2 regions of the Rhizobium sp. CF142 genome follow, and region 1 is predicted to be linked to the other one. Evidence: predicted binding sites of a transcription regulator. Region 1 holds the regulator's gene; the other holds the start of a gene.

Region 1 (5,769 bases):
TCGGAGACCAGCGTATTGTAACCGAAGGAAGCGCCGCGCTCGCACAGCAAGATGTTCGGATTGCCGCTCTGGTTGAGCTTGCCGAGCACGTTCTTCATATCCCAAGGCGCCAGGAACTGGCCCTTCTTGACGTTGATAACGCGGCCGGTCTTTGCCGCAGCCACCAGGAGATCCGTCTGACGAGACAGGAAGGCCGGTATCTGCAGGATGTCGACGACCTTGCCCACTTCGGCGCATTGTTCTTCAGTGTGGATGTCGGTCAGAACCGGAATGCCGAGTTCCTTCTTGAGATCGGCAAAAACCTCCAGCCCCTTTTCAAGGCCGACACCGCGTTTGCTCGACAAGGAAGAGCGGTTCGCCTTGTCGAAGGAGGTCTTATAGACGAGCCCGATGCCGAGCTTGGTGCACAGTTCCTTCAACGTGCCGGCAACCATGAACGCATGGTCGCGGCTTTCCATTTCGCAAGCGCCGGCAATCAGCGACAGGCGTGCGGCATTGGAGAAGGTGACCTTGCCGGCGCCCTCGCCGACCGTCACAACGGAATTGGTAGTGGAGCTCATGATGTTTCCTCGAAAGCGAAGAGCACGCCCTGGCCGGGCGCGGGCTTCACCAGAATACGGTTGCCCTTGCGTGTGTAGGTCACCCCGTTAGCAGCCAAATGCGCTTCTGTCACGGCCAGATCGCCAACCGCAAAGAGGATTGCCCGGCCGCGCAGGCCGCGATCGATATCCGGCGTCGCCAGATCGAAATAGGCCTCCAGCCCCTGCGGGGTCATCAGGCTGATCTTTGCGTTCCCGGTGGGCACGTCCAGCCCGAAACTCGTGACATCAGCAGAAGCTGCTTTTACCGCCGAGCGAAGGAACTCGCCGAAGGCTGTCGGCTCGGAGGCTGCGAGCGCGATCTCGGCAATACCTGTCACGCCATTGGCGTGGGCCTCCAGCACGCCGCGATCGGCGGGAAGCGGGTTGATGCGTTCGACAGCGAAGAGAAAGAAATCCGGTGCCCGGAGGTCGGCAGCGAAGGCAAGCCGGAAGCCGGCAATGCTCTCCGTGCCATCCGGCATTTTCACAGGGCGTTCGAACTGCAGCACAGAACCGGCACTGATGCTGCCCTTCACGAATCGAGCATGTTCGTGCTTTGCATCCGCTGTGGCGAAGGCGATGGCGGACAGCCCCTCGCTGCCGCAGCGGAAGCGGAAAGCCTGATCGCGGGCCGTGAAGACATTGCCCTCACGTGCCGTCACCTCGCTCTCCTCGACGCTCGCAACACCGAGCGGCTCAAGATAGGTTTTGTCGGCAAAGAAAACGCAGGCATTCTCCGTGCCGAAGGGATGGCGGGCATCGGGCGCGACGGTAAAGCCCAGCTTGCCCAGCCTTTCGCGGGCTAGGTCGATATCGGTAACCGGCAAAACGAGATGATCGATCGGAAGCGTGTCTTGGCTCATCGGTTCTTCTCCCAGCAGTGACAAGGAGATGTGCTTCAGCAAGTCTCATGAAACAAGGCCAGACAGGCATAAGGGCGATAAAAATCAAATTCTCGACAGATTGAACAGAAGTTTTACGAAAATTTAGCTACTTGCGGAACACATATGGAACATATAGTGTCCGTTCTGGATTTGTTTCAAGACTGGGGAGACGCCATGCTCACGCGCAAACAACAGGAACTCCTTCTTTTCATTCATGAAAGGATGAAGGAGTCGGGCGTTCCACCGTCTTTCGACGAGATGAAGGACGCACTGGATCTGGCCTCGAAATCCGGTATCCACCGGCTGATCACGGCGCTCGAAGAACGCGGCTTCATTCGCCGGCTTCCGAACCGGGCGCGCGCGCTCGAAGTCATCAAACTGCCGGAAGCCTACAGCCCGAGCCTGCAGCCTCGGCGCGGCTTTTCGCCGAGCGTCATCGAGGGCAGCCTCGGCAAGCCCCAGCCCGTGGCACCTCCCGCCTCGGCAAAGCCGGCACCTGCTGCCGATAACGGCAATGCGGTCTCCGTTCCCGTCATGGGCCGCATCGCCGCTGGTGTTCCGATCTCGGCAATCCAGAACAATACGCATGACATCACCGTTCCCGCCGATATGCTCGGCTCCGGTGAACATTATGCGCTGGAAGTTCGCGGCGACTCGATGATCGAAGCCGGAATCTTCGATGGCGACACGGTCATCATCCGCAATGGCAGCACGGCCAATCCAGGCGATATTGTCGTCGCGCTCGTCGATGACGAGGAAGCAACGCTCAAGCGTTTCCGCCGCAAGGGCGCATCGATTGCGCTCGAGGCTGCAAACCCCGCTTACGAGACCCGCATCTTCCCGCCGGATCGCGTCAAGGTCCAAGGCAAGCTCGTCGGTCTTATTCGCCGCTATCACTGACCGGCGACAGATTAGCGTCTGCGAATGTGTTGCTGCGCCAATCATAGGCGCGGTGGCGTATCCAGGGTCGCCCCAATGTGTCGAATGCGGTTGCGACCTCAACTCCCTTATCGGTGAATCGAAGTTCGACAGAACCTGTCTTGCGCAGCGTCTCGCCGGTAAAGAGCAGCGCGCCGGAATGACAACGGTCGAAGCGCAATCGGACAGGGGTCACGACAATATCAGCCGTATCACAGGCTGGCCCGAGATAGGCAGCATTGTCGATGACGGTCAGTTTCTTTCCATTGCCGAGCAAGGTGGTGCACCAGGCGCCCTTCAGGCAGGAGAAACGTGACGACGGGCTAGTGGCGACTGCCTGTCTCATTGCCTCTCTGGCTTCATTCCGTTGATCGGGTGACAGTTGCAGTCTTTTGCCGTCAGGCGCAGTGGGCGCCTTGGCAGCCTGGAGCATAACCGGCTTCTGATGCTCTTCGACGGCAAGTGCCCTCTGCCATTGTTCGAAGATGAAGGCGGGCGGCTTTTCACGGTTCGAAGCCATCGCCTCTCCATCGATTATAGCGACCAGGCCGCCATCTTCAGAGATGGCGATGTCGGGCATCGCCTCCGACGGAAGCAGCACAACAGCGAGCGTTGAGACCGCGACAATTGCCGTTCCCATGTGCCGCAGCCGGGTTCTGAGGAGGGTCAGCAGCAGAAATCCGAAAACGGCGGTCGGGAAATACCAACCGGGCAAGCGACCTATATCTATGTTGCCACCCCATCCCGCTACTGCCTTTGCGATTGTGATCACCAGATCGAGCCCGAAGCCTGCCACCTGCCATAGCCAGCCGTCCAGACCAAAAGGCATCAGGAGCATTGCCAGCATCCCGGCCGGCATGACGATGAAGGAAATGACCGGCATGGCCGCGAGATTTGCCGGAAGGCCATAGGCCGTCAGCCGGTGGAAATGCTCGATCGAAAACAATGCCGTCGAGAAACCACCGATGAGCGACGTCAGGAAAACGCCACCGAAGAATCCGCCGACCATGACGAAGGGCTTCATGATCGGAAGTTTGGCAAAGGCATTCTCACGCATCGGCCGCCCTTTCCAAAGGTCGTATCCGGCGACCAGGGCAAGTGTTGCGGCGAAGGACATCTGGAAACTCGGCCCCAGCACCTCCGATGGCGAGACTGCGAGGATCACGAGAGCGGACAGCGCCACGTTTCTGAGGCTGATCGACGGACGGTCGAAGAAGACGGCAACCAGCATAATCGCCATCATGATGAAGGCACGTTCGGCAGAGACGGCAAAACCCGAGATCAGATAGTAGGCTGTCACCGCAGCAAGCGCACCCGCCGCCGCGATCTTCTTGGTTGGCCACGCCTGGGCAATGCCGGGAAAGAGACTGAGAATGACTCGCAGCCCGACAAAGAAGATGCCAGCTGAAAGCGCCATGTTGAGGCCGGAGATCGCGATGATGTGGGCAAGGCCGGATTGCCGCAACGCCTCCGTCGTTTCATCCGAGATCGCCCGTCTCTCGTCGGTGACAAGGGAAGCGGCAAAGGCGCCGGTGTCGCCGGGTAGTGTGGAGCGGATCCGATCGCCGATGCCGCTTCTCAGGCGGTAGAGCGACTCCAGGATGGTCCCATCGACCGAACTCGCTCGTTCCGGCTGTTCTGCAACCCTCTTCGGTGCTCCATAGAAGAAGCCGTTGGCACCAATGCCGTCAAAATAGGCGCTGAAGGCAAAATCATTAAGGTGGGGGAGCGCCGGTCCCGCCGGAGGCGTGAGACGTGCCCTGCCCTCGATGACGTCGCCGAGTTCGAACGGCTGGGTGGCTCCGCGGACGAGCACGGAGATGCGGTCGGGCGGACGCTTGATCTCAGGAGCATCCGTTCCGGTGACGTCAAGAATATAACGCCAGCGCCCTTGGCCATCGCCTTCTCGGCGCTCGATCCGGCCGGTCACCGTTGTCGTTACGGCTGAATCGAGGATCAGGGTCTTTGCCCGCCATGTTTCGATCTGCGCAGAGAGCATTCCACCGGCAAAAAGAAGCAGAGCAAGCAGCGTCGCCCGCAGTCTCGTCCGGGCATAACCGCAGAGCGCAACGGCAATGAGGAGAACAAGCAGGCAGAGACCGAGCGACACGGCCGGAAAGTCCGAGGCCGCTAGAAACCAGGTCGCGGCACCCGCACCAAGGAAGACCGGCGAGAAGAGGATGAGGCGACCGTGGCCAGCCTCTTCCGCGGCCATCCGCATCGACGACCCGACGTATCGTTTCGCAACAGTCACCAATCGCCATCGAAATGGGATCGCAACCTGGGTCCGAGCCGATTGCGTCACAATGGCGTGCGGGGCAACGCCAGCAAAATCCATCTTTTCATCAATGGATTGCTCTTGTCGTTCTCTTGTCTCCAACCCCGCCATAATCGCCTGGACCCGCCCCCGGATACCGGCAGAATGCAACCTGAAATCAAAACGAGCAAACAATAATCGATTGAAATAAGAGGAAAATTCGCGGGAGCAAAAAAACCAGTCAAATCATGGTGTTCTGATATGCATTTAGCTCATCGCTGCACTGCCTAAAAGATGATGCCGCGATGCACAAAATGGCATCACGGTAACTTGGCATTAGCTTCGCGATCATATAGCTATCGCTTAGGACGCTTAACCCTTATGGCGCTTTTGCGGCGCCACCGCCACCCCGGAGGATCAGCATGACGGATCAAAGCGCTACAATCAAAATCGGTGACAAATCAGTCGATCTCGCCGTGCGAAAAGGCACGGTTGGACCCGACGTCATCGACATCGGTGCCCTCTACAAGAACACGGCTTCCTTCACCTACGATCCCGGGTTTACGTCGACCGCATCCTGTGAATCGAAGATCACCTATATCGACGGCGACGAAGGCGTTCTCCTGCATCGCGGCTACCCGATCGAGCAGCTTGCCGAACACGGCGACTTCCTCGAAGCCTGCTATCTGCTGCTCTACGGCGAGCTGCCGACCGCCGCCCAGAAGAAGGACTTCGACTATCGCGTCACGCATCACACCATGGTGCATGAGCAAATGAGCCGCTTCTTCACCGGCTTCCGTCGCGACGCCCATCCGATGGCCGTCATGTGCGGCTGCGTCGGCGCGCTTTCGGCCTTCTATCACGACTCCACCGATATCACCGATCCGCATCAGCGCATGGTCGCCAGCCTGCGCATGATCGCCAAGATGCCGACGCTCGCTGCGATGGCCTATAAGTACCATATCGGCCAGCCCTTCGTTTACCCGAAGAACGATCTGGATTACGCGTCCAACTTCCTGCGCATGTGCTTTGCCGTTCCCTGCGAGGAATATGTCGTCAATCCGGTGCTCGCACGCGCCATGGACCGTATCTTCATCCTCCATGCCGATCACGAGCAGAACGCCTCGAC
Region 2 (5,769 bases), on a different contig from region 1:
CACCGGCACCGCGCGCTTCCAGAGATGGTTTCAGCGACACGGCGACCTGTCCGGTAACGGCAAGGATCTGCTCTTCCGTGCCGATCGGCTCGACCAGACGGCGTTCGGACGAGAGACTGGCGACGGGGCGCCGAGGCGAGACCGGCTCTTCCTCGCGACCCCGTGCTTGATCAAGGCGCAGAAGCAATGTCGGCCCGAAGCGGCGGGTCAGCGGCGCCCGCGGCGCATGGATGACATCGCCGACATATTTGAGACCGAGCTTCCTAAGAGCATCGACAGTCTGGCCTTCCAGCCGCAAGGCCGCGACGGGCAGCGGCATCAGCATACGCTCCGTCTCCTCGTCGTCCACGACGCCGCCCTGCCCGAAGCGGGAAACGGCCCAGGACAGACCTGGCGACGAGGAGATCGCACCGCGCGCATCGAGCCCCATATGGAAGAGCCGCGCCAGGATATCTTTGAGAACCGCCCTCTCACCGCCGAAGAGATGAGCGCAACCGGTAATGTCGAGAAACAGACCGTCCTTGCCGTCGAGCGCCACCATCGGCGTATAGCGGTCGCACCAGTCGGCAATCGCCTCCAGCAGACGACGATCGGCTGCAGGATCCTCTTCCACGACATCGAGCGCCGGATACATGGCGCGCGCTTCGGCAACGCCCTGCTCTTTCCGCAAGCCCAGCTTTTCGGCGAATTCGTCCAGCGCCGTCAGCCGCATGGCATTGTTGAGCTTGCCGGAACAGACGATCGGCGGCTTCTCAGGACGCCCTTTCGAACGCCAGGACAGCCCCCATCGCTTGCGGGCGATGCGGTCCGTTGGCAAATGCGGAAAACTGAGCGCCAGAATGCGCTGACTGTTCGCCTGGAGGACGAGCGAAGCTTGGTTCGTCGACAGGGAGAAATTCGCGTTCATGAGGGTTCCACTCCAGAAGAAAGGAGAGCGGGGCCGGATTGCGGCTCTTCTCCAGCGTGAGACGGAAAATCGGATTGCCGATGCTGCCGGAAAGTTTTGATCCGTCCGGCAGCGGCCGCAGATCCGACGGAGCCGGTTCGACATGCAGGCGGAAGGCAGCACTGCTCGCCTCCTCCTCCCCGGCCTGGCGGACGAGAAAGAGCGGACGGCGGACGGCGCGTGCCCTGAGACTGAGCCGGCGGCTTTCGGTCAGGCCGAAATGCAGGGGATTGCCGCGCACTTCGAAGACGACGGCCGAGAAGGCAGCACTTTCGATGGCCGCTTCCGCCAGCCAGAGTGCATCCTCCAGCTTGCGCGGCGCGGCATGGAAAAACCTTTCCGGCTTCAGCCCGAAATCCTTCAGCCCCGGAGCATAGGGACGACCCGCCTCCAGTGTGCCGACGGCATCACCGATCCAGAGCAGCGGCAGCAGCCGGCCGGTATCCTCCTCCTGCTTCTGCAGTCGCGCCGCAATGGCCATCGCCAGACCGCTTGCCGCCCCTGCATCACCGGAACTCGCCGCGCGGAATTCGGTAATCGCATCGAGCTGAAGGCCGCCTTCCAAGGCGTCATCAAACGGTTCCACACCGAAAGGCAAGCGTGACAGAATACGCTCCTGCCGCCTCTCGCGTCCTTCCGCCAGGGCTTCCCGTTCCGCCGCGGCAAGCGCCGGCGCGGGTTTTCCCTCCAGTCGGGCAATGGTTTCGCGGAGCGCAAAAAGCCGCTCGCGCGCCAGGGCGGTCTGCGCCATGGCGTTCTCTCCATTCGTCTTGTTCCTGTTATGTTCTTATAGATTCCAGAGCTCTAATGAAGAGTCAATGATCATTTCATAAGAATTTATTCCTGCCTTTGATTCCGCACTCGAAAATCGGCGATAAAGGTTCTATATGGGCCGGCAAAGGAAGGAATATTCATGGCCCACGTAGACCGGAGCGATGATTGGCGGGACCGCCATGCGCCGACGATCAGCACCTTCGAGTCGCTGGCAATGGAGGCCTACAGCCATCTGCCGGACGAATTTCGCAAGCTGACGACCAATCTGACCATCGAAATCGAAGACTTCCCCGACGACGAAGTTTTTGAAGATATGGCGCTGGAAACACCCTTTGACCTGCTCGGCCTTTTCGAGGGCCGTGGCATTTCGGAGCGCTTTACCGTGGAAACCGGCGAGATGCCGAACCGCATCCGCCTCTATCGCCGTCCGATCCTCGATTACTGGGCCGAAAACGACGAAACGCTGGGTGACATCATCACCCATGTGCTGATCCATGAGATCGGCCACCACTTCGGCCTCAGCGACGATGACATGGAGCGCATCGAGGCGAGCGCCGAAGAGGCGGCAGAGCGTTAAGCTTATTGCTCAGACAGCTTCATGTCCGGGTGATAATCCTTGCCCTCGACCTCCTTGACGACGGCTTGGCCGCACTGCATCTGGCCGGTCGCAGCATTGAAGCCATAGGTCGGGGAGCCGGACAGCGACCAGCCCTTGTTCAGCGCCGCTGTTACCTTGTGGCAGAAGGAGGCGTCGTCGGGGCCGGTCAGGAAGCGGTAGAGTTTCATCAGGCGGGCTTTCTTGCAGAAATCAGGTGCGCTTTATGGACCAGAGCTTCGGCCTGGACAAGATGCAGTCGCTCGATCATCCGCCCGTTCGCATTGATGACGTTGAGCCCCTCGGTCGCCGGATCAGCGAAAGCGGCAATGATGGCTTCCGCCTCCGCAATCTCCTCCGCGTCAGGCCCGAAATGCGTGTTAGCGGCTGCGATCTGCGCCGGATGGATCAGCATCTTGCCAGCAAAACCCATGGCGCGGCCCTGACCGCATTCGGCATTGAAGCCATCGCCATCCCGAAAATCGTTGAACACGCTGTCGAGCGCATCAAGCCCGTAAGCCTTCACTGCCAGAATAACCTGCATCAGCCAGGGCACGAGATAGGTCCGCCCCGGCTGCGGCAAGACGCCCGTTTCCTTGCGCAGGTCGTTGAGGCCGACGACGAGGCAATCGAGCCGCGATCCCGGCGTGCGGCCGGATTCGGCGATCGCTGCGGCATTCAGCACGCCACGCGGCGTCTCGATCATCGCCCAGATGCGCAACTCCTCCAGCGCATAGGCCTCGGCAAGCAGATCGCTGACAGCCATTACATCCTGTGGCTCATCCACCTTTGGAAGCAGAACGGCATCGGGCGAAAGCGCCTTGACCAGTTCCAAATCCGCCAGCCCGAATCCGGATGACAAAGAATTGATACGGATGATCCTTTCCTTGCCCTCAAGCGGCGGCCCGGCAAAAAAGGCCTTCAGATTGTCGCGCGCTTCCACCTTCTTCTCGGGCGCGACGGAATCCTCCAGATCGAGAATAACCGCATCGCAATCAAGGGAATGGGTCTTTTCAAGCGCACGCGCATTGATAGCGGGTACGCTCAGCACCGAGCGGCGCAGACGCAGGGAACGAAGAGGTGGTGTTCGGCTCATGGACCATTAGTGCCAAGCTTCGCAAAGCCCGGCAAGACAACAAAAAGCCACGCTTGGCTTGCAGAGAGGAAAAAGAAGGACCACATTCCTTTCCGTAGAAAGGTTTCAAACCAATGCAGAACATTCGCTCCATCTTCTTCATGCTTGCCGGCGCCACCGTTTTCGTGGCCATGCTGCTTCTCACCTTCTCGGTCACGCTCGCCGTTGGCGGCATCCTGACCGTGCTCATGGTCGGCCGCGCCCTTTCGATGAAGATGAAGCCCGCTCCCGTTCGCGCCCGCGCCGATGGTAAGCGCGAGATGCGCATCTGGAACGACGGCCGCGGCACGATCATCGATCTCTGATCATTTTCTCTGAAAATTTCGACCGACATTGTCGGCTCGCGTTCCCATGCTACGTCCTTGAAGCAGCCAGGCATTCAGCCGGCACTTCAAAAACGAATGGAGGACGAGCATGGACGCGATGGAGAGCAACCAGACCAAGATGCCGCCGGTCAAGAATGGCCTGCTTCCCTATCTGACGGTCGATGGCGCGGCAAAGGCTGCGGAATTCTACAAGAAGGCTTTCGGCGCCGAACAGGCCTATATCGTGCCGCCCGATGAAAGTGGCCGCACGATGCATGTACATCTCTATATCAATGGCAGCTCGCTCATGCTGTCGGATGCCTATCCGGAATATGGCCATCCCTTCAAAGGCCATGAGGGCTTCGCCATCCAGCTGGTGATCGACGATATCGATTTCTGGTGGGACCGCGCAGTGGCTGCAGGCGCCGAAGTCGTCATGCCGGTCGAACTGATGTTCTGGGGTGACCGTTACGGCCAGCTTCGTGATCCGTTCGGCGTGCTCTGGGGCTTGAACGCACCGTCCAAATAAAAGGACACACGCAATCGGCAGGCTGCGCGAAACACCGCGTGGCCTCCGTCAACGAAAGATTCTTCTTCATTTCGGTGGGAAACTGGAATAGATGCAAAATCAGAAAGTACGTTTTGCTGAAATGGAGCATGGGTCATGGATAAATTCGTGAAGCTCACGGGCGTTGCAGCCCCTCTGCCGGTCGTCAACATCGACACCGACATGATCATTCCGAAGGACTATCTGAAGACCATCAAGCGCACAGGCCTTGGCAAGGGCCTTTTTGCCGAAGCCCGCTACAACGAAGACGGCTCCGAAAACCCTGATTTCGTGCTGAACAAGCCGGCTTACCGCGAGGCAAAGATCCTGGTTGCCGGTGACAATTTCGGCTGCGGCTCCTCGCGTGAACACGCCCCATGGGCGCTGCTCGATTTCGGCATCCGCTGCGTGATCTCCACCAGCTTCGCCGACATCTTCTATAATAACTGCTTCAAGAACGGCATCCTGCCGATCAAGGTCAGCCACGAAGACCTCGACAAGCTGATGGACGACGCCGAGCGCGGCTCCAATGCTGTTCTGACGGTCGACCTTGAAAACCTCGAAATCACCGGTCCGGATGGCGGCTCGATCAAGTTCGATCTCGACGAATTCAAGCGTCACTGCCTGCTGAACGGTCTCGACGATATCGGCCTGACCATGGAAAAGGGCAAGGCGATCGACGAGTTCGAAAAGAAGAACGCCGCTTCGCACCCCTGGGCTGCCTGAGCCTCACCAAATTGCTTTGAGATCGAGCCGGGCTTTCGCCCGGCTTTTTCTTTGCCTGGATATCAGAGAAACTTCTCTTTCCAGACATCAAGCTTTTCGAGCGTCACACCGATGCCGCCGCAGACTTCGATGAGCGGATTGTCGAAGCGCGACAGCAGACCGGCATGCACATCGGCAACGGCAAGTGCGGCACCACAGGCCGGTTCGACCAGGATACGCTGCGCATCGGCAAATTTCAGGCAGGCGGCCACGGCATCGGCATCGCTGACGAGAACGCTTTCGATCGGGTGATGCTTCGGCAGGTCGAAGACATGGGACGCCACCTGCCGCGCACCGAGCGACGTGGCAATCGAGGTGATGGCCGGCAGCGAAATGCGCTCATTGGCCTTGAGGCTGGCATTGAAAGAGGCCGCCCCTTCCGTCTCGACGGCGATAACAGGCACATCGGAAAGCCCGTTTCGCTTCAAACCCTCGACGATGCCCGCCAGCAACCCGCCACCGCCGACGCTGGTAACGACGCAATCGAACTTGGCACCCTTTGCCACCACCTCATCGATCAGCGTCGCATGGCCATCCCACAGGAGCGGATGGTCGAAAGGATGCACATAGGTCGCCTTGCGGCTTTCGGCGAGTTCGATCGCATGCGCATTGGCCTCATCGAAGACAGAACCATGAACCAGCACATTGGCGCCCGTTGCGGCAATCGTCCGGCGAACGTCAGGTGCCGTCGTCTCGGGCACG

What was found. Region 1 encodes LexA, which represses DNA repair genes until DNA is damaged. Its sites were predicted from a motif close to TGTTCNNNNTGTGTTCNG; they were not measured.
Region 2: the regulator LexA is predicted to act here: its motif matches at 1,718-1,735, upstream of PMI11_RS38245 (ImuA family protein).

What each region holds. Positions count from the first base shown of each region.
Region 1 is NZ_AJWE01000104.1:13,391-19,159, reverse strand. Features, by position in the region: gene kdsA (3-deoxy-8-phosphooctulonate synthase) at 1-560, opposite strand, end outside; gene PMI11_RS24200 (VOC family protein) at 557-1,444, opposite strand; gene lexA (transcriptional repressor LexA) at 1,640-2,365, shown strand; gene PMI11_RS24190 (ComEC/Rec2 family competence protein) at 2,346-4,721, opposite strand; gene gltA (citrate synthase) at 5,063-5,769, shown strand, end outside.
Region 2 is NZ_AJWE01000115.1:39,947-45,715, reverse strand. Features, by position in the region: gene PMI11_RS29755 (Y-family DNA polymerase) at 1-817, opposite strand, end outside; gene PMI11_RS38245 (ImuA family protein) at 753-1,697, opposite strand; gene PMI11_RS29745 (metallopeptidase family protein) at 1,860-2,297, shown strand; gene PMI11_RS29740 (DUF1737 domain-containing protein) at 2,300-2,506, opposite strand; gene PMI11_RS29735 (HpcH/HpaI aldolase/citrate lyase family protein) at 2,506-3,411, opposite strand; gene PMI11_RS29730 (hypothetical protein) at 3,525-3,755, shown strand; gene PMI11_RS29725 (VOC family protein) at 3,865-4,284, shown strand; gene leuD (3-isopropylmalate dehydratase small subunit) at 4,420-5,028, shown strand; gene PMI11_RS29715 (pyridoxal-phosphate dependent enzyme) at 5,091-5,769, opposite strand, start outside.